DNA from 3 places in the Bacillus sp. SRL337 genome. Region 3 is predicted to be linked to each of the others. Evidence: riboswitches for the same ligand, from Rfam matches in the RefSeq annotation. Region 3 holds a riboswitch; each other region holds the start of a gene.
The links. A riboswitch is a leader RNA that binds a small molecule or an ion and turns the genes downstream of it on or off. The one in region 3 is predicted to bind thiamine pyrophosphate.
Positions count from the first base shown of each region.

Region 1 (6,188 bases), 240 kb from region 3:
GGGTGACAAGAATAATCTCCGAGATGCTTCCTCTTTTCGGATTCTGCCAGATCTTTTCAACACTGATTCCTTCAGTTGAAAGTAAAGTGGTTATTTCCGCAAGCGCACCTACTTCATCTTCGACCACAAGTCTGAGGAAGTGCTTCTTAAAAACTTCATCTGTTTTCTTTAGTTTCTTCGGGAATTGCGGAAGGGCAGCACTATGGCCATTTACTCCCAGCCTCATGTTCCTCATGACACCGACAAGATCGGATACCACCGCGGTTGCTGTAGGAAGGCTGCCGGCGCCAGGTCCGAAGAACATTGTTTCTCCAACTGCCTCTCCGTACACATACACAGCATTATTCTCATTTTTGACAGCAGCAAGCGGATGCGAATCGGAAACCAGTGTCGGCTGTACTGAAACATCAATCCTATCGTTTTCTCTTTCGGCCACTCCGATCAGCTTCATCGTATATCCCAGCTGCTTTCCATAAAAGATATCCTCTTGAGTTACACTGGCAATCCCTTTACAACGAACATCCCTGAGGCCAACATTCATAGAAAACCCGAGGGTTGACAAAATCGCCATTTTCCTTGCTGCATCGATCCCTTCCACATCTGCTTCTGGATCAGCTTCTGCATATCCCAGCTCCTGGGCTTCCCTTAACGCGTCCGGATACGATTTCCCTTCGTCACTCATTTTGGTGAGAATATAGTTGGTTGTCCCGTTGACGATTCCCATGATTTTATGGATATGGTCAGAAGCAAACCCGTCAACGACACTCCGGAGAATCGGTATCCCCCCGGCTACACTGGCTTCATAGAATAAATCGCATCCATTTGTTGATGCCGCTTCCAATAGTTCCGGACCATGAAGCGCCATTAAATCCTTATTAGCCGTGACGACGTGTTTCTTATTTCCAAGGGCTTTCAGGAGAAGCGTGCGCGTCTCTTCTATCCCTCCCATTACTTCGACGATCACATCGATGGCCGGATCATCTATGATTTCATCGGAATGTACCGTGATCATTGCAGCATCAACTTCGCCCCCCCTCTCTTTTGCAGCATCCTTCACTAAAATTTTCTTTATTTGCACGGAGCAGCCGACTCCATGAACCAATTTATCCTGGTGGTTCCGTATTACCTTCACTACCCCTGAGCCAACGGTGCCCAGGCCCAATAGTCCTATTGATATCTTTTCCAATTAACAGCCTCCTTTTTGGTATTTTAAAAATGTATTCAGCATGTTTTCATGTATTCCTGCATGAACATAAATATTTTTTTAAGTGTTGCAGAAAGATTTAATGTATGATAGATATGTAATATACGATAATTTCATAATTTTTCACAACACTAGGGGTGCGTTAAAGCTGAGAGAGACATTTCTATGTCTTAACCCTGACTACCTGATCTAGGTAATACTAGCGAAGGGAAGTGGCGGACATATGTATGCAATGACAGACAGTGGGATTCTACTGCCTGTGTTTCTCTTTACATATTCAGATTGCACCTGGCCACTTTCTTCTTGAAAGTGGTTTTTTTGTTGTCAATTAAAGGAGGAGAAGGAATGCAGTTTACCGGCAGATTGTTTGAAAAGGCAAAACCCATCTGGCAAAAAAGCCATCAGCACCCCTTTGTTCAGGGGATCGGGCGAGGAACACTCGACCAGAATAAATTCTGTTTTTACATGGTGCAGGATTATGTTTATTTAAAGGACTTTTCTAAACTGTTTGCATTGGGATCTGTCAAAGCGAAGGATACTAGGACAATGGGGAAATTTGCAAAGTTGCTCGATTCCACACTGAATGAAGAAATGGCGCTTCACCGTCAATATACTGAGAGGCTCGGAGTCTCTGCAGATGATTTGGAAAATGCAAAGCCTTCTCCTGTGACACTGGCTTATACACACTACATGCTGCACGTCTCTGAAAATGGCACTCTCGCAGATTTGGTTTGTTCCCTTCTTCCCTGCATGTGGAGTTATTGGGAAATCGGAAAAGAATTAAGCAAAATGGAGGGAGCCATAAATCATGAATTTTACGGGGAATGGGTTTCGATGTATTCCTCAGATGAATTTGGTTCACTTTCAACCTGGCTTATTGCTCTGCTCAATGAAATAACCGTTGGAAAAGACGATGCTGAATTGAACCGCCTTGAAGAGATTTTCCTTAACACAAGCCGTTTTGAATACATGTTTTGGGATATGGTCCATAAAGAAGAGATGTGGCCGACAGATGAATAGCGGCCTGCTCCAACTCGAGGATATTTCATTTTCTTATCCGCAAGACAAGATACCACACTCAGTTCCAGTACTTGAACGATTATCTCTTTCTATCAGACCGAAAGAATTTGTTACGATCATCGGTCCGAGCGGTTCGGGCAAAAGCACATTATTCCGGCTGATCACCGGCTTGGAACAACCACTTGAAGGCAGAATCCTTTTGAAAGGAGAAGCCATCGAGGACCGGCTTGGACATGTGGGATATATGCCTCAGAAGGACCTTTTGCTGCCATGGAGGACCGTGATGGAAAATGCAATTCTTCCCCTCCAGCTTCAGGGAGTCCAAAAAGAAAAAGCCGAAGATCAGACTCGTGGTTTGCTGGGGGAGTTTGGCCTGAAAGGTTACGAAGACAGATATCCACATAATTTATCCGGCGGCATGCGTCAAAGAGTCTCCTTTTTGCGGGCTGTTACAAGCGGGAATGACCTCCTGGTTCTGGATGAACCATTCAGTGCATTGGATGCCATCACAAGGCTCTCCATGCAGGAATGGCTCTTGGATCAATGGACCAAGCGGGAAAAGACGATTTTATTCATCACCCATGATGTGGAAGAAGCACTATTCCTGTCAGACCGCATCCTGATCTTCAGCCAAATGCCCGTAACATCTCTAAAGGAAATAAAGGTTCCGCTTCCCCGTCCCCGAAAGTTTGGGGATTTAACAGATGCAGGCGTACAAACGATTAAAACTGACCTGATTTCGGAGTTAAGAAGACTGGTGTCTCTTTCATGAATAAGTGGAAAAATTATATTGCTTCAAGTCTGATGATTGTTTCTGTAATGGCCGTCTGGCAGATTGGAGCAAACTCATATAACAAACCGTTCATCCTGCCGACTCCCGGTGGTATCCTTGCAGAACTTTGGGAGCTCAAAGGAATCTTGATTGGCAAACACCTACCGGCCACTCTTTTCATCATTTTGATCGGTTTGGCTTTGTCTATCATTCTGGGGGTTTCCCTTGCCATGTCCATGAATTACAGCAAAGCCATTGAAAGGACTTTTTATCCGATATTGATTGCATCACAAACCATCCCCATCATCGCCCTGGCGCCGATATTCGTCCTTTGGTTTGGCTACTCCATCTGGAGCAAGGTAGCGGTAACGATTCTTATTACCTTCTTCCCCATTACGGTCAGTACTTTTGATGGCCTGAGGTCCGTTAATAAGGATCTAAAGGAGCTGATGCTGACGATGGGTGCTCGTGAACGGCATATTTTGCGGGAGTTGAGCATTCCCTCCGCACTTCCGTATTTTTTCGCAGGATTGAAGGTAGCTGTTACCTTGAGTGTGATTGGTGCTGCTATCGGTGAATGGCTGGGAGCCGAAGCCGGACTGGGGTATTTCAGCCGCAGGATGATGACACAATTTAATGGTGCAGCTGTCTTTGCCCCGATCGTCCTCTTATCCATTGCAGGAATATCGTTATTTCTGTTCGTTACATGGTTAGAAAATATCATTTTTAAATGGAGGAAATCCTTATGAAAAAAATACTTCTTTTCCTGCTCAGTCTGTTTCTTCTCGTGATAAGCGGCTGCTCCCAACAGGAGAATGCAATAGAAGTCAAAGAGACTGATCTCGAAGAAATGACGATTATGCTGGATTGGTATCCCAATGCGGTACACAGCTATCTTTATGCAGCAAAAAATAAAGGCTATTTCAAAGAAGAGGGGTTGGATGTAGAAATAAAATTTCCTGCCAATCCTACTGATCCTATCAACCTTGCTGCCGCCGGCAAGATTGATCTCGGTATCTCTTATCAGCCTGATGTCATCATGGCGAGGGCAAACGAAGATATTCCAGTTAAGTCTGTTGCAGCCATTGTCCGTTCCCCTTTGAACCATCTTATTTTTTTGAAAGATAGTCCAATCCAATCACCTAAGGATCTTGAAGGAAAAACAGTCGGGTATCCGGGAATTCCATTAAATGAAGCTCTCTTAGAGACAATGGTGAAAGCGGATGGCGGCGACCCTGCAAGGTTGAATACAATCGATGTCGGCTTTGAGCTTGGTTCATCTATTGTAAGCGAAAAAACAGACGCAGTGATCGGCGCTTTCCTCAATCATGAAGTACCTGTACTCGCTAATCAAGGCTATCAAACCCGGCATTTTAATCCGGTAGACTATGGAGTTCCCAATTTTTACGAGCTGGTATTAGTTACAAATGATGAAACATGGAATGAAAAAGAAGATAACATCCGTGCTTTCTGGAGTGCTGCTGCAAAAGGCTATGAATTCATGAAGGAAAATCCTGATGAAGCCCTGCAGATTTTGTTGACCAACCAGGATGAAGCCAATTTCCCGCTTGTTGAGGAAGTGGAACAGAAAAGCTTGGAGATCCTGCTGCCGAAAATGGAAATGGACGGCGAACCGTTTGGAAGCCAGAGTGATGAGTCCTGGCAGGAAACCGCAGCCTGGCTTGAAGAAACCGGACTGTTGACAGAGAAGGTTAAGCCTGCAGAAATCTTTGTGGATATTACAGATTAGCTTTGAGGAAATCTGTTTATATAAGGCTCTTTTCGTGAACTTTGTTGCTATCTGATAGTGGAGTAATGAGCCGGAAAAAAAACCTGTTTGGCAAGAGCGAAAAACGTAGTATGCAGGGGGAAAAATTGGTTTTTAGGATTTTTCCAGAAGCAACAATATATGCGAAAACAGTCTTATGTAAAAAGGGACCTCCTTGCCGGGGAGTCCCTTTAAAAGTGGGATGAACTGTCCTTCATAGGCTTTTTGTGTTCTTTTGAAAATTGCCAGACGGCTTTTCGGTTTACAGGCCTTTGGAACTAAAATCTAAATCCCCGGAAGAGGTTTTTACTGTGATGGCATACTTTCCGTCACCTTCTTCTGCCAGAACCCGGTGATCACCCCTTTCCTGATACTGTAAATCGTTCATATCCAGTCTGGCTTCCCCAGAATTTCCTGTAAAATCCAATTTGAACGATTCCGGTTTTTTATCGAAGTAAAGCATGACATCTCCACTGGAGGCTTCAACATCAATATTTCCGGTGAGTGCAGGTGCATGAAGCTCGATTTCCCCTGAATTGGTTTCCGCCAAGAAATCTCCCCTCCATTTCTTGGCAATAATATTCCCTGAGGCTGCTTTCGCTTGAATCTTTTCCGCCACTAGATTTTGCAGTATGAGTGTCCCGCTGTTAGCTTTCGCATAAATGGAAGGTGCCTCAATTCTCTTTAGTTCAATACTGCCGCTGTTGGTTTTGCTTTTAAATTCGCTATGTGCTCTTATTCCGGAGGCTTCCACTTCTCCAGAGCCCGCTCTGAAATGAACTTCTTTTCCTTCCAAGTCCCTGGCAGCAATCCCGCCGGAAGAAGTTTCAGCATTGACCTTTTCATACAGCTTCTGAGGCACTTCGACACTCAGTGCCAGTTTAATGACGTCGATCCCCATACTGAAACTGCTGTTTCGTTCCACACTCACTTTTACACTCAATGTGTTCCCGTTTATGACTGCTTCAACCTGGACATTTTCTTTCAGCTTGCTGCTTATTTCACCTTTCAATTCAATTTGTATGTCATCAGCAGAACCTGTGAAAATATCGATCTCTGTTGAGGAGGTATCAATGTTCAATACCTCGATCCCATTTCCATGTAAGGCCTTACTCCAAAAAAATCCTTCTGTTTTCTTTTTAAACCCCAGCATGTTGTCACTCCTTAAATTTCTCTTACTAACCATATTCAAGGTATTATCCATTATCCCTTTTATTTACATCAAAAAAGGGACAGGCTGCTTTCGCCCATCCCTCCTTATCGGTTATTCCATCCACGTGTACATGTACTTTTCATCTTCAACGTCGTGCGCTTTCTTTACTACTTTCAGAGGCCGGAAAGTATCGATCATGACCGCCAGCTCCAAGGTTTCTTTCTTACCGATGCTTTTTTCCGTTGTACCAGGGTGAGGCCCATGAGGAATC
Region 1 is NZ_OZ481793.1:980,291-986,478, reverse strand. Features, by position in the region: gene AC4E8A_RS04795 (homoserine dehydrogenase) at 1-1,186, opposite strand, end outside; TPP riboswitch at 1,328-1,432, shown strand; gene tenA (thiaminase II) at 1,550-2,224, shown strand; gene AC4E8A_RS04785 (ABC transporter ATP-binding protein) at 2,217-2,996, shown strand; gene AC4E8A_RS04780 (ABC transporter permease) at 2,993-3,745, shown strand; gene AC4E8A_RS04775 (ABC transporter substrate-binding protein) at 3,742-4,746, shown strand; gene AC4E8A_RS04770 (DUF4097 family beta strand repeat-containing protein) at 5,027-5,917, opposite strand; gene AC4E8A_RS04765 (homogentisate 1,2-dioxygenase) at 6,029-6,188, opposite strand, start outside.
Region 1: it holds a riboswitch for thiamine pyrophosphate, as region 3 does, so the genes downstream of both, tenA (thiaminase II) here and thiT (energy-coupled thiamine transporter ThiT) in region 3, are expected to answer to the same signal.

Region 2 (6,188 bases), 1.3 Mb from region 3:
ACATGAAGCGTTGGTAATATCCGCCTGCCATTTAAGAGACTATCAAAGGAATTGGTGATGCCGATGTAGAAGAGTACTAAGTGCCCTTTTGGACGGAGTTGTATTACGAGTAAACAGGTACCTGTACATGCCGCAGCAGCGGCATCCAGGCAGTTGGGACCATTAATTAAAGGCGAAAACCTATCAAATGTCGTGCCAAGAAAGGGAAATCTCTATTGAGTCCGTTCTTGGTATCCTTCTCCAAGTGAGCAAACACCACCTGGTCATAGGTCCACATCACAGCATAGTTAAGGAGAAATTGAAATTGTCATTCTGTTGTTAAAGAGTCTCATAGAAATCGCTGAATCATACATACTTTCGTTTTTTCCTTCTCAACAAAGAAGGAGAATGGATTCAGCATCTCAAGCGTTGTGTGGGCATCATATTTGGTGCAATCCGGACTTAATTCGACCAAATTATGTGAGGTGGCCATCATATTTGGTGCAATCCCTGAGATAATAGGACAAAATTCCGCCTTAGCCTCTACCATTTGGTGCATTCTGGACTTAATTAGACCAAATGGTGTGAGAAGGGCATCATATTCAATCCATGAAAGGGATGATCTCTTTCCACGGTTATGGAGTCATGGAATCAAGAACGATGCATCAAGGGAATTTTCAGAAAGAAACGGATTAAAATTAAAAAGGAGTGAAGAAAAATGGAAAGAAGTGTAACATCAGGAATTAAAATCCACCGGCCGATAACGGAGGTGTTCGAAGCAATTGTCAACCCTGAACAGATGTCTAATTATTGGTTTTCTTCAGGAACGGATAGATTAGCAGAGGGAAAAATCATTACATGGAGATACGATGAATACAATGCCGAAGGTGCAGTTAAAGTATTGGAAATTCAAGAGCCATATAATATTGTATTCACCTGGGGAGACCCAAAGCATCCTACAACTGTTAGTATTACCCTGACTGAACAGAAGAATGAATCCACCATCATCAAAGTGACAGAATCCGGATTTAACGATGATCCTGCAGAATTGGAAATAATGCTTGCACAAAAGGAAGGATGGGTCTATATGTTGACGTGTTTAAAAGCTTATACAGAAAATGGCATTAACACCCTTAGAGCATCACTAGTTCATGGCTGATCGATCAAATTTTCCCAAAGGCGAGATATGTATACTCATATGCAACATGGAAGATTAGCAAATAAAGACCTTTAAACTATTCTATGCCTGCCTATCTACGCTTTAATAAAATGGCCGGAGACCCGCCACATACAAAAGGACAAGCCCTGCGGCTTGTCCTTTTGCTGTTTTCCTTTATACTGTCTCAGATGCCAGGAGGTTCTCAATATCTTGTTCCATATCGATGGGATCGGTTGTGCATTCAAACCGTTTTACTACTTCTCCGTTGCTGTCAATCAGGAACTTGGTGAAGTTCCATTTGATAGAATAATCATCGGTAAGGTATTCTGGATGCTTGGCATTTAGAAGGGGGATCAGAATTTTAGCAACAGGGTGAAATTTGTTGAACCCTTCAAATGGTTTCTGATGTGTCAGATAGTTAAACAGCGGATGCATCTTTTCATCGCGCACATCAATTTTTTGGAATAATGGAAAGTTCACTCCATAGTTCAACAGGCAGCTATTCTGAATTTGTTCATTGGAGCCGGGTTCCTGATTATCAAACTGATTGCATGGGAAACCCAGGATGACAAATCCTTTGTCCTTATAGCGGTCATACAGCTTTTGCAGATCTTCATACTGATAGGTGAACCCGCATCTCCCAGCTGTATTGACAATTAGTACAACGTTGCCTTTATAATCTTCAAGTGTTTTTTCCTCTCCGTTCATCCCCAAAGCTGAATAGTCGTAAATGCTCATTTCAATTCCTCCTATATAGTAAAATATAACTATTAAACATTATACATTCATTATAATTTCTATATACAAATATGCAAACAATATGTCTCGAATTCGAAGTATTTTTTTGTAGAATGAATTTACCCGATTAATTGTTTGAAATTTCATTTTCATATGGTAGAATGCATATAAATAAATAGCCGAACCGAATTCACTGGGGGAGCCTTTTAAAGGCTGAGATTAAAGTGTACTTTAAGACCCTTAGAACCTGATCTAGTTCATACTAGCGGAGGGAAGTGTGTGCAGAAATTGATTGCCATTTTACAAGTTTGTCAGTCAAGCCGCCTTCCCGTGTATTCCGGGAGGCGGCTTTTTATATTTGCCCACATTTTTAGTAAGGAGTTATCTATGAAAAAACCTGTTCTCCATGCCATTACTAACGGAAGGAACACGATTGAAGAAACAGCATCGATCTGTCTGGACATCTGTCCCTACGTGGATGCCATACATATCCGGGAGCATGACAAAACAGCAAACCAAATTTTTGAATTAGGCAAGAGACTGATTGAAACCGGGATACCGACAGAAAAACTTGTCGTGAATAATCGGGTTGATGCAGCAGCAGCGCTGGGAATTCAGAATATACAGCTTGGGTATCACAGCCTGCCGGTACCGGCCGTTAAACGCTCCTTTCCAGAACTGTCAGTCGGAAAATCGATACATACTCTTACCGAAGCTTTTCAGGCAGTAGAAGAAGGAGCTGATTATCTTGTCTATGGTCATATTTTTCAAACCGACTCAAAAGAAGGGATACCATCAAGAGGAGCCGCTGAGTTCACCAGTATCGCTGCACACGTATCGATCCCCCTTATAGCCATCGGAGGAATTCGGCCATCCAATGCCAGGGAAGTTATTAAACATGGCTGTGCAGGTATCGCTGTAATGTCAGGAATCTTTAGTGCTGAAGATCCCATTGTGGCAGCAAAGGATTATCAAACCCGATTGGAGATGATAGTAGATGAATAACACCTATGACGTAATTGTGGTGGGAGGAGGAATCATTGGCAGCTCCATCGCCTATCAGCAGGCCAAAAGTGGAAAGAACGTCTTGATCATTGATAAAAATGAATTCGGAATGGAAGCTTCCCGTGCGGCTGCCGGAATGTTAGGGGCGCAGGCAGAGATTGATAAAAATGATGCGATGCTAAAGCTTGCACTCAAGAGCAGGGGGATGTTTCCCCAAATAATCAATGAGTTGGAGGAGCTCACTGGTATCCATACCGGATATATCAATCGGGGAATGCTGAAGGTCGCTCAAACAAAAGATGAAATTCCTGAATTAAAAAGGCAGGTTCAGTATCACACTGATTGGGATCCGGATGTGAAATGGCTGGATACTGAAGAACTTCTTCAAAAAGAACCAGCTCTATCACAAGATTTCGAGGGGGCAATGGACATTCCCAATGACGGGCAGGTAATGGCTCCTCAGCTATCAATGGCTTTCTTTCAAGGAGCAGCAGCTCATGGTGCTGATTCCATTTCCTACTGTGAAGTAGAAGAAATCTTATCGACCGGCAAACGTGTGGATGGCGTCCAAACCCCTCAAGGAAAATTTTTTGCCGAAACTGTCGTCGTCGCATCCGGTGCATGGGCAGGAAAGCTGATGAAGAGAAATGGAATCTTCCTTGATCTTATTCCAGTGAAAGGGGAATGTTTTTCTGTCATACCAGCCATGCCGCTTATCAGTTCAACGATTTTTTCAGACCAGGGCTGCTATGTCGTACCCAAAAAAGACGGCAGGCTCATCATAGGTGCAACCACTTATCCGTACAGTATGGACAAATCAGTTTCTCTGAAAGGAATTTCCCGGTTGGCAGAAAAGGCCGTTTCACTGCTTCCCGAAATAAAGGAAGCCAAATGGAACAATGCCTGGGCCGGAATCAGGCCGCAGACGGGAGATGGCTTGCCTTACATTGGAATCGATCCGGAACATAAGGGACTTTTCATGGCGGCAGGACATTATAGAAACGGGATCTTGCTCAGTCCGATAACCGGAAAGATGGTGTCCGATATGATTGATAACAAAGTGACTGAAGACGAACGATCGCTCTATGATTCTTTTAAACTAGAGCGAAGAACATTGACTGCATTTTAGGAGGGGTATCTTGTGAACTTGATCATAAATAACGATGAAGTCCGAGTGGATGACGATGTAGCAACCGTTGCAGACCTGCTTACCCATTTTCAATTGAATAAAAAGGCTGCCATCGTTGAACTGAACAGAGTGATCCTTGAAAAAGGCAAGCATGCAGAAGTAAAGCTTGCCAATGGCGATGTTGTAGAAATCGTACATTTTGTAGGAGGCGGATGATATGTTGAAAATTGGTACTTATGAATTTCAATCACGATTACTGTTAGGCACTGGAAAATATCCGGACATGGATACCCAAAAGAAAGCGGTGGATGTTTCTGAAACAGAGGTACTGACATTTTCCGTTCGGAGGATGAATATTTTCGAACCAAACCAGCCGAACTTTTTAGAAAAGCTGGAGGTAGAAAAGTATACCCTGCTGCCTAATACAGCAGGAGCAAAAACAGCCGAGGAAGCTGTACGGACTGCCCGGTTGGCTAGAGCCTCAGGGCTTTGCGACATGATCAAGGTGGAAGTCATTGGCGATTTCAACACACTGCTGCCTGATCCTTTGGAAACGTTGAAAGCATCAGAGGCACTTTTAAAAGAAGGCTTTACCGTTCTTCCTTACACCTCCGATGACGTCCTTCTTGCCAAGAGGCTGCAGGAGCTTGGCGTTCATGCCATCATGCCGGGGGCATCGCCTATCGGTTCCGGACAAGGGATCATCAACCCGCTGAACCTGAGTTTTATCATCGAACAAGCCGAGGTTCCTGTCATTGTGGATGCAGGAATCGGATCACCGGCGGATGCAGCATATGCCATGGAACTGGGAGCAGATGGTGTTTTGCTGAACACAGCTGTATCGGCTGCCAAAGACCCCGTAAAAATGGCAGAAGCCATGAAACTCGCCATCAAGGCAGGAAGACTGGGATTTGAAGCTGGAAGAATCCCTAGAAAACGTTATGCCACGGCCAGCAGTCCACTGGAAGGAATGAGCACGTGTGAATGACCGTTACTCAAGACAGGAACTATTCAGCGGAATCGGGAAGGAAGGCCAGCACAAACTCTCGCGAAAGCATGTTCTAATTGTGGGGGCTGGTGCCCTTGGAAGCGGGAATGCCGAGGCTCTGGTAAGGGCTGGTGTCGGCAAGGTGACGATCATTGACAGAGACTATGTGGAATGGAGCAATTTACAACGCCAGCAGCTTTTTACCGAACAGGACGCTGCTGAGAAAATGCCAAAAGCAGCAGCTGCTAAGCAGCGGTTAACGATGATCAACTCTGAAGTTAAGGTCGAAGCCATTATTGGTGATGCAGGAGTGCAGGAACTCGAAAGACTCCAAGATGGCGTTGATGTCATTGTTGATGCTACAGATAACTTTGATACCAGGATGGTTATTAATGACATATCTCAAAAGTACAGGATTCCCTGGGTGTATGGTGCGTGTGTTGGAAGTTACGGCATAAGCTATACGGTCATTCCAGGAGAGACACCATGTCTCCATTGTCTGCTGGAAGAGGTTCCGCTCGGGGGTGCAACCTGTGATACAGCAGGGATCATCAGTCCGGCCGCCGGGATGGTGGTCAGTTATCAAACCGCTGAGGTGTTGAAGCTTCTCGTCAGTGATTTCAGCCATTTAAGAACAAAGCTTGTAACATTTGATTTATGGGAAAACCAGCATACCTCGATTTCGCCGGGGAGATTAAAAAAAGATGGCTGCCTTTCCTGCGGGAGCCATCCAACATACCCGTTCCTACGCTTTGAAAACCAGACAAAAGCGGCCGTGCTGTGCGGAAGAAACTCTGTTCAGATACGGCCGGCCGTGAAAGGAATAAGAAATCTAGGGAAAACAGCGCAAATGCTGGCGAAAACCGGTGGAAGGGTGGAAAGGAACCCTTTTCTACTATCCTATGAAAATTCCGGCAAGCGCCTGGTCCTGTTCGAGGATGGGCGGGTCCTTGTCCACGGCATAAAAGACATCGCAGAAGCCAAAACGATTTATCATCGCTATTTAGGATAGGAGGATGTACATGGAAACTGTAAAAGCCTTGACCATTGCAGGTTCTGACAGCGGAGGGGGTGCCGGCATACAGGCAGACTTGAAGACATTCCAGGAACTCAAGGTATATGGAATGTCTGTTCTTACGGCTATTACTGCTCAGAACACATTGGGGGTACAGGGGGTATATCCTGTCCTG
Region 2 is NZ_OZ481793.1:2,075,487-2,081,674, reverse strand. Features, by position in the region: gene AC4E8A_RS10280 (SRPBCC family protein) at 698-1,138, shown strand; gene AC4E8A_RS10275 (glutathione peroxidase) at 1,313-1,876, opposite strand; TPP riboswitch at 2,062-2,167, shown strand; gene tenI (thiazole tautomerase TenI) at 2,264-2,881, shown strand; gene thiO (glycine oxidase ThiO) at 2,874-4,010, shown strand; gene thiS (sulfur carrier protein ThiS) at 4,023-4,226, shown strand; gene AC4E8A_RS10255 (thiazole synthase) at 4,228-4,998, shown strand; gene AC4E8A_RS10250 (thiazole biosynthesis adenylyltransferase ThiF) at 4,991-6,010, shown strand; gene thiD (bifunctional hydroxymethylpyrimidine kinase/phosphomethylpyrimidine kinase) at 6,021-6,188, shown strand, end outside.
Region 2: it holds a riboswitch for thiamine pyrophosphate, as region 3 does, so the genes downstream of both, tenI (thiazole tautomerase TenI) here and thiT (energy-coupled thiamine transporter ThiT) in region 3, are expected to answer to the same signal.

Region 3 (6,188 bases):
GACGGCATCATCGATCCTGTCGAGCCGGGATGTTGAGATATCGATGCTGAGGAAGCCGATTGTTTCCCCTTGGTTATTTAGAATCGGGCTTCCGGCTGATATGTATTCCCCGTAATGAGGGTCATCAATCTTTCCTGTGAAATAAGCTTTCCCCTTATAGGCACTCTGGATTTGGTCTGGGGGCACCATACAATCCATCCCGATTTCATAGTAGGGCTGGTTGTCCCTTGGGAACCCGGCAATCATGACTTTCGGGCGTGAAGACGGATCCTCAAAGGCGAGGGTATACACATACAAAGCTGCGGTATTCTGCTTCGCCTCGTAAAGCTTCTCCCTTATCCGCCAGTAGTCTTCGTTTCTTTCTGGATTCTCAAGAAACCGCTCATAGGCGGCTGTATCTATGGAGTCAGCGATGGAGTCTGCCATTTCAAGAGCATTGTTTGCCACAGAGATTTCTGCGGCTTTTTTAGCTGTGAAATATGAAACTACTATATTGATAGTAGTCAGGCAGATGAAGATGGTAACTGATAGAATGATAATGAGTTTGATCTTTCCGTTTAGTTTCACCTTTACAACCTCCTGGCCAAAAATCCTTTCTACAAAATTCTACATAAATATACAGAAGCTTACAATAGAGATTTTTCCGGCTATACGGGAACGGGAGCCTTACCAAAGAAAGAGGCGGTTCCCTTTGACTGTCTGAGGGAAACCGCCAGCTTTGTCAGTATCCTTGAGGATAATTAGGAGTTTGATAGGGATAGGGGTAGGAATATGGGTAGGGATAAGGGTATGGGACAGGGACTGGGTAAGGACCTGGAGAGACAGCGGCTCCTACCGCGAGACCAGTAAGGGCACCTGCTCCGAAACCAGGTTTATAGCCCCAGCCAGGACCTGGATTATAACCGCCCCCGCCGTGATGCCAGGTTGCATGACCGCTGCCATGCCCCCAGCTTGCGTGTCCGCCGCCATGAACAGGTCTTTGAAACTGAAAAGGTGATGAATACATGTTTTATCTCCTCCTGATAAGCATTTCAATATCCTATGCACTTGTATGGGCAGATGCCTGTGAAATTTTTAAGTTTAGGGGAAATAGTAAGTACGGGGATATTCATATTAGAGAACAAGGACCCCTGCAGAATCGGGCAGGGATTGCAGGGGAGAATCAATATTATCCTGTTATTCTAATTAGGAAGGGGAGGTCATTTTGTGGATCCGCTAAAAAACTTGAATAAGGCAATGAGCTATATTGAAGAACATCTTGATGGGGAAGTGACCCTGAAGGAGGCTGCAAGGCACGCACTTTGTTCGGAGTATCATTTTCAACGGATGTTTTCCTACCTATCCGGTTACACGTTGGCAGAGTATATCCGGAGGAGGCGTCTGACATGTGCCGCAGCCGAATTGCGTGACAAAGAGTTGAGAGTGATGGATACCGCTTTGAAATATGGTTACCAGTCTCCTGATGCATTTACGCGGGCGTTTAAGGAGTACCATGGAATAACACCTTCTGAAGCAAGAGGAAATGGTATACCTTTAAAAGCTTTTCCGAAAATGACCTTCCGATTGACAGTAGATGGAGGGGTAGAAATGAATTATCGATTGGAAGAAAAAGAGTCATTCAGGATTGCAGGGATCAAGAAAAGAGTGCCCATTGTTTTTGAGGGAGTCAACCCTGAAATAGAAAAAATGTGGAGGAGCCTGGATGGCGGTATGATCAAAGAGATGAAGCAATTATCCAACATGGATCCTTCAGGCATCATCAGTGCTTCCGGGAATTTTTCGGAAGGAAGGATGGAAGAAAAGGGAGAGCTGGACCACTATATAGGGGCAGCGACTACCAGGGAGTGTCCGGAGCATTGGGCTCAGTTGGAGGTTCCGGCATTGACCTGGGCTGTGTTCGAAGTAGAAGGACCGTTCCCTGATACCCTTCAAAATGTATGGGGAAGGATCTATTCGGAGTGGTTTCCCTCTGCATCCTATGAACAAGCAGAAGGGCCGGAAATCGTATGGAATGAACAGAAGGACATCAGCTTGCCAGATTTCAGGAGTGAAATCTGGATACCTGTCAGTAAAAAGGAATAGGAAAGCCGAAAGACGGTACCCCTGATTTAAAGGATACCGTCTTTCTTTATGATGCTTTACGATCTACATTTAGGGCTGTATCGTTCGTTTTTAGTAACCTCGGAAGACTTCCGGCAAGCAGGACCAGCACAATGGAACAGAAAATGATGGCGCCGAGTACGGTTGTTCCGTTGGCTATAAACGAGTACATGACAGCTGATTGGCCCTCTGGCGCGCTTTCACCCCAGAAAATAAAGCCAGCGACGAAATGCCAGAAGTAACGGGCAATGCTGCCGACGACAATGCCTGTGATGACCCATGCCAGCAGTTTTTTCCTGTCGCCAGTTTGCAGCGTTTTCTGGATTGGGCGGTACAGAAGACCTGCAAATCCGACAAATGTGAAGGCTACAAAGTATTCAATCGCAAACTGAAGCGGCGTAAGAAAATAAATATCTCCAAGCACCACTTGCAACAGGCCCCAGAGAAATCCGGATACCAATCCGACCCTCAGTCCCCATCTGAATGCCACGATGAAAATCGGCACCATGGCAAAGGAAATTGAAATTGCAGGTGACAGCCGGATGGAGGGGAGCAAATCCAGAATCACAGCAAGCGCTGCAAAAACAGATGCCTCCATCATTGGTAATAACTTCATTTTTGACATAAAAAAATCCCCCTTCATCCTAGTTGAAATACGGCAACCATAAGGGAGAACATGTAAGGCGGACAGACATCAGGCGCCCATCCGGTCCACATCCCTGCGCTAGCATTAACTAACAGGTTCAAAGGGTCAGAACAATCATTGTTCACTCTCAGCAATCCGCTCCCCTTGTGGTTAACGTACTATGAAATTGTCAATTCCCATTATATAGAGGAAAAGGAAAAAGATAAAGGGTTTTTGTTTGGGTGTATTCAAAAAGATTGCTGCTTTTACAGTAGTTTTTTGTTTGATCCGAAAGGTGTGTGAATTCGTGCGGGGCTAGCGGGACTGGTGAGGCCAGGGGTACGTGCCCGCCGGAACGTACCCCCACACGCCTCCGGAGTCGCACAGCTGGAGCGAAAATCACCTAAACTCATCCCTCAGACGCACCCTCCGAATCCTCCCGTTTCATACCCAGCCCCCGCCATCCTCACATTCCTGTCCTGATTATTATGACTCCATACCCTGTACCCTCCATTAAATAAAAGGACCTTTTGTACAGATTGCTGCTATTAGAATATCAGTCGGACTCTGACGTGGATTCGGACTGAAACAGCCAGGATCAGGGGGGGCGGGTAGTGAGAGTGGGATCCAGATAAAAGAAGTAAGCCTTATTTCTGGAAAAAACTATTTAAATGAAATTCACGGAAATCGTTTCAATTCCCGTTAAAAAGGTAAATGTACTAGAAATACCGTCATTACGTTAGGAGAGATAACTATGCAAAGAGTCCAAGCCCATTTTAGGAATGAGAACGAAGCAGAGGATGCCAAAGCCAGCCTGCAAACATTGAGGGTGCGGGATGTACTGGTGGAAAGGGTTCCTGAAACGAACAGAAATCTGTGGGACTTGATTAGGGACACGTTCAGCAGGGAAGGCGCTTTTAACGAAGATCACCATGAACCGCATGTAGTTGAATTCCAGGTGGAAGAAGAAGATTATCCGCTGGCGAAAGATGTTATCAAGAAAAATAACGGGTATATTCAATAAAATCACCCAAAACACGCTTCCTCAGTCTAAAAGGAAGCGTGTTTATTTATTCGAGTCTTCTTATTAGCTGTTATGGACAGGGTCAGAATGATAGGATCTATTTTCATTGAACACTGAATTGTCGAGATACTTATGAAAGAACCATTCTCCTGCTGCCAGAACGATCGCTGAAATAAGGGAAGCCAGGACGACATTTTGGTCTGGAAACATGGCTGTTCCCATAAACCATAGGATAATAAAAGCCAGTCCGGCATCGGCTAGCGCTGCAACGGTATTCCGTTTCTTCTGTTCACCGTTCAACCGCTTGAATACCATTAAATCTCCTAATATATATGCTCCCAATGTCAATACAACACTGACGATAAGCATGTCAGAAACCTCGATTCCAAAAATCCCAGTAAGAATAACTCCTAACACAACGGCAATCATGACGAATTTAAGGGCTATTGCTTTCAAGTGCTCCAAGTTGATTCCTCCTTTATAAGATTTAGTCTTTATATACCCGGAGGGAATTTTTTTCATTCCATATTGGCCATTCTAATTCTTGGCAGATATCCAAAGGTTTTTACCTAAAAAGATTAATATGTGCGGTTGTCCGATTACTGTAAAGCATCACTTCGAATTAACTACTAATGAGGGAATCAATATAAGAAAGGAGAAATTGCCGTGATGCTGGGATCCGATAATGAGCAATGGAGTCATAATCAACAAGCCGATTGCGCAAGCGAAGAGAGCAAGGGGTGTATAAGGAGAGTTGAAAGAAAGGTTCGTGTAGAGGCTGAAGTCATCATTAAACCTAGAGTAGTCGTGGTTGACCCCGACCTGGGCAACGAATGCTGTGAAAAGGCGGAAATGATATCTTGTAAAAAAGATGAATATACATTCGTAGTCAGCCAGGACCTCTGCTTGAATATACCACTTCGTTTTGATGCAGAGGTTGAAGTGAGGAATCAAGGAATCCAATATAATCCAAAAGAGAGAGAGACTCAGCCGGTGGAAACAGTTGAACATGAAAAGAAAAGACGCAAGCCGGACATCGATCCGGGATGGATGATTGATTAAGGAGAAAAATAGGAGCCTGTAAATTGTAAATTGATAGATTTGTTTAGTACAACCCTTGCTGCTAATGAATCAACTAGTAGTGAGGGTATCTGCGATAAGTGAGGATGAGGTTATCTTTTACTATGACTGCAAAAAAACCCTCTTCACCTGTTGCTTTTAGTCCTCAAAAATTGAATTTTTGGAGGATGTAACTTATGGGGAAAAAGAATAATGACGTACCGAACAATGGGAATCCTGTTGTTCAACAACAGGTTGCCTGTACAAGAACAATCAACCAGACCATTACTGAAGCAGCAGAAATTTTGGTGACTCCGGTCATAACACCGCAGCCGGCTGAAGCTATTTGTACAGGACCTTTAGTATTTCTTGATGAATTTCCTGCAGATGTTGAGCAAGAATGTAGTATTGTTGTTGCTCAGGAAGTTTGTGTTCAGTTTAATGTTGATTTTGCTGCTGAAGTTGAAGCTGGCCAAACAGGTGCTATTTTTGGAGAGCCTGCAGAAGGTGAATGCGATGGGGAGGCCCTTGGCTGTGTGTTCAGTGCCGGCTTCTTTACGAATAATGAGGAGTTTACACAAGAGCTGCTTGACGCGGCTGGCGGGGAAATTCTTTTGGGCACTGCCACTAACGGAATGTTGAATGGTTTAAGTGTGGTTGCTGATGATACGAATATAGTTGATATCTTAGGGTTGGATTTTACACCCCCTGGAAATCTTACACCACCTTTGCTGGGCCAGTATCGACAGCTTTACAGACAGCTTCTTGCTGCCCAATTGAACGTTACGAACCTACTCGAGCAAGGCGTTGAGCCTTGTCCATTCGCGGAAATTTGGATTGCGGCGGCCAATGACTTTCTTGCAGCCTCTCCTCAGGGAGGCACAACCGGAGCCCCGTTCCTTCAAGAGAGACTGAGACTGTTTAATACAGGGGCTGCTCCAGGTTGTCCCGATGCTTGTGAAGATGAAAACGGCACAAACGGCTAGATCCACTTTCCAAATCGATGAGGCGGCTTTTGCTTTAAACCATTAACGCGATGGGGGACAGTCCCCCATCGCGTTAATGCGTTAAACTGCCAAATAGGAAGCCTGCTCTTATAATCCATAACAGGGAGAATAATAAAATCAGCAAGAACAGAAAATAAAAGCATCTGTGTTAAGATGAAGGCAAAGTCAAAACGAAAAAGGAAGATAGTATGACAAATACTTATAAATCAGATCAGGCGGGATGGAACCTGGATAACAGTTATGCCCGGCTGCCCAATTCTTTTTATTCACGCCAAAAGCCTGTTCCTGTTGATGCACCTGAACTGGTAGTCCTTAATGTCGAGGTGTCAGAGGGACTTGGCCTGGATGTTAATGCATTGAAAGACATGGCGGG
Region 3 is NZ_OZ481793.1:738,204-744,391, forward strand. Features, by position in the region: gene AC4E8A_RS03615 (sensor histidine kinase) at 1-567, opposite strand, end outside; gene AC4E8A_RS03620 (hypothetical protein) at 722-1,006, opposite strand; gene AC4E8A_RS03625 (hypothetical protein) at 1,005-1,232, shown strand; gene AC4E8A_RS03630 (AraC family transcriptional regulator) at 1,207-2,082, shown strand; gene thiT (energy-coupled thiamine transporter ThiT) at 2,129-2,725, opposite strand; TPP riboswitch at 2,800-2,901, opposite strand; gene AC4E8A_RS03640 (hypothetical protein) at 3,480-3,749, shown strand; gene AC4E8A_RS03645 (DUF2512 family protein) at 3,813-4,214, opposite strand; gene AC4E8A_RS03650 (hypothetical protein) at 4,416-4,811, shown strand; gene AC4E8A_RS03655 (hypothetical protein) at 5,006-5,794, shown strand; gene AC4E8A_RS03660 (protein adenylyltransferase SelO) at 6,004-6,188, shown strand, end outside.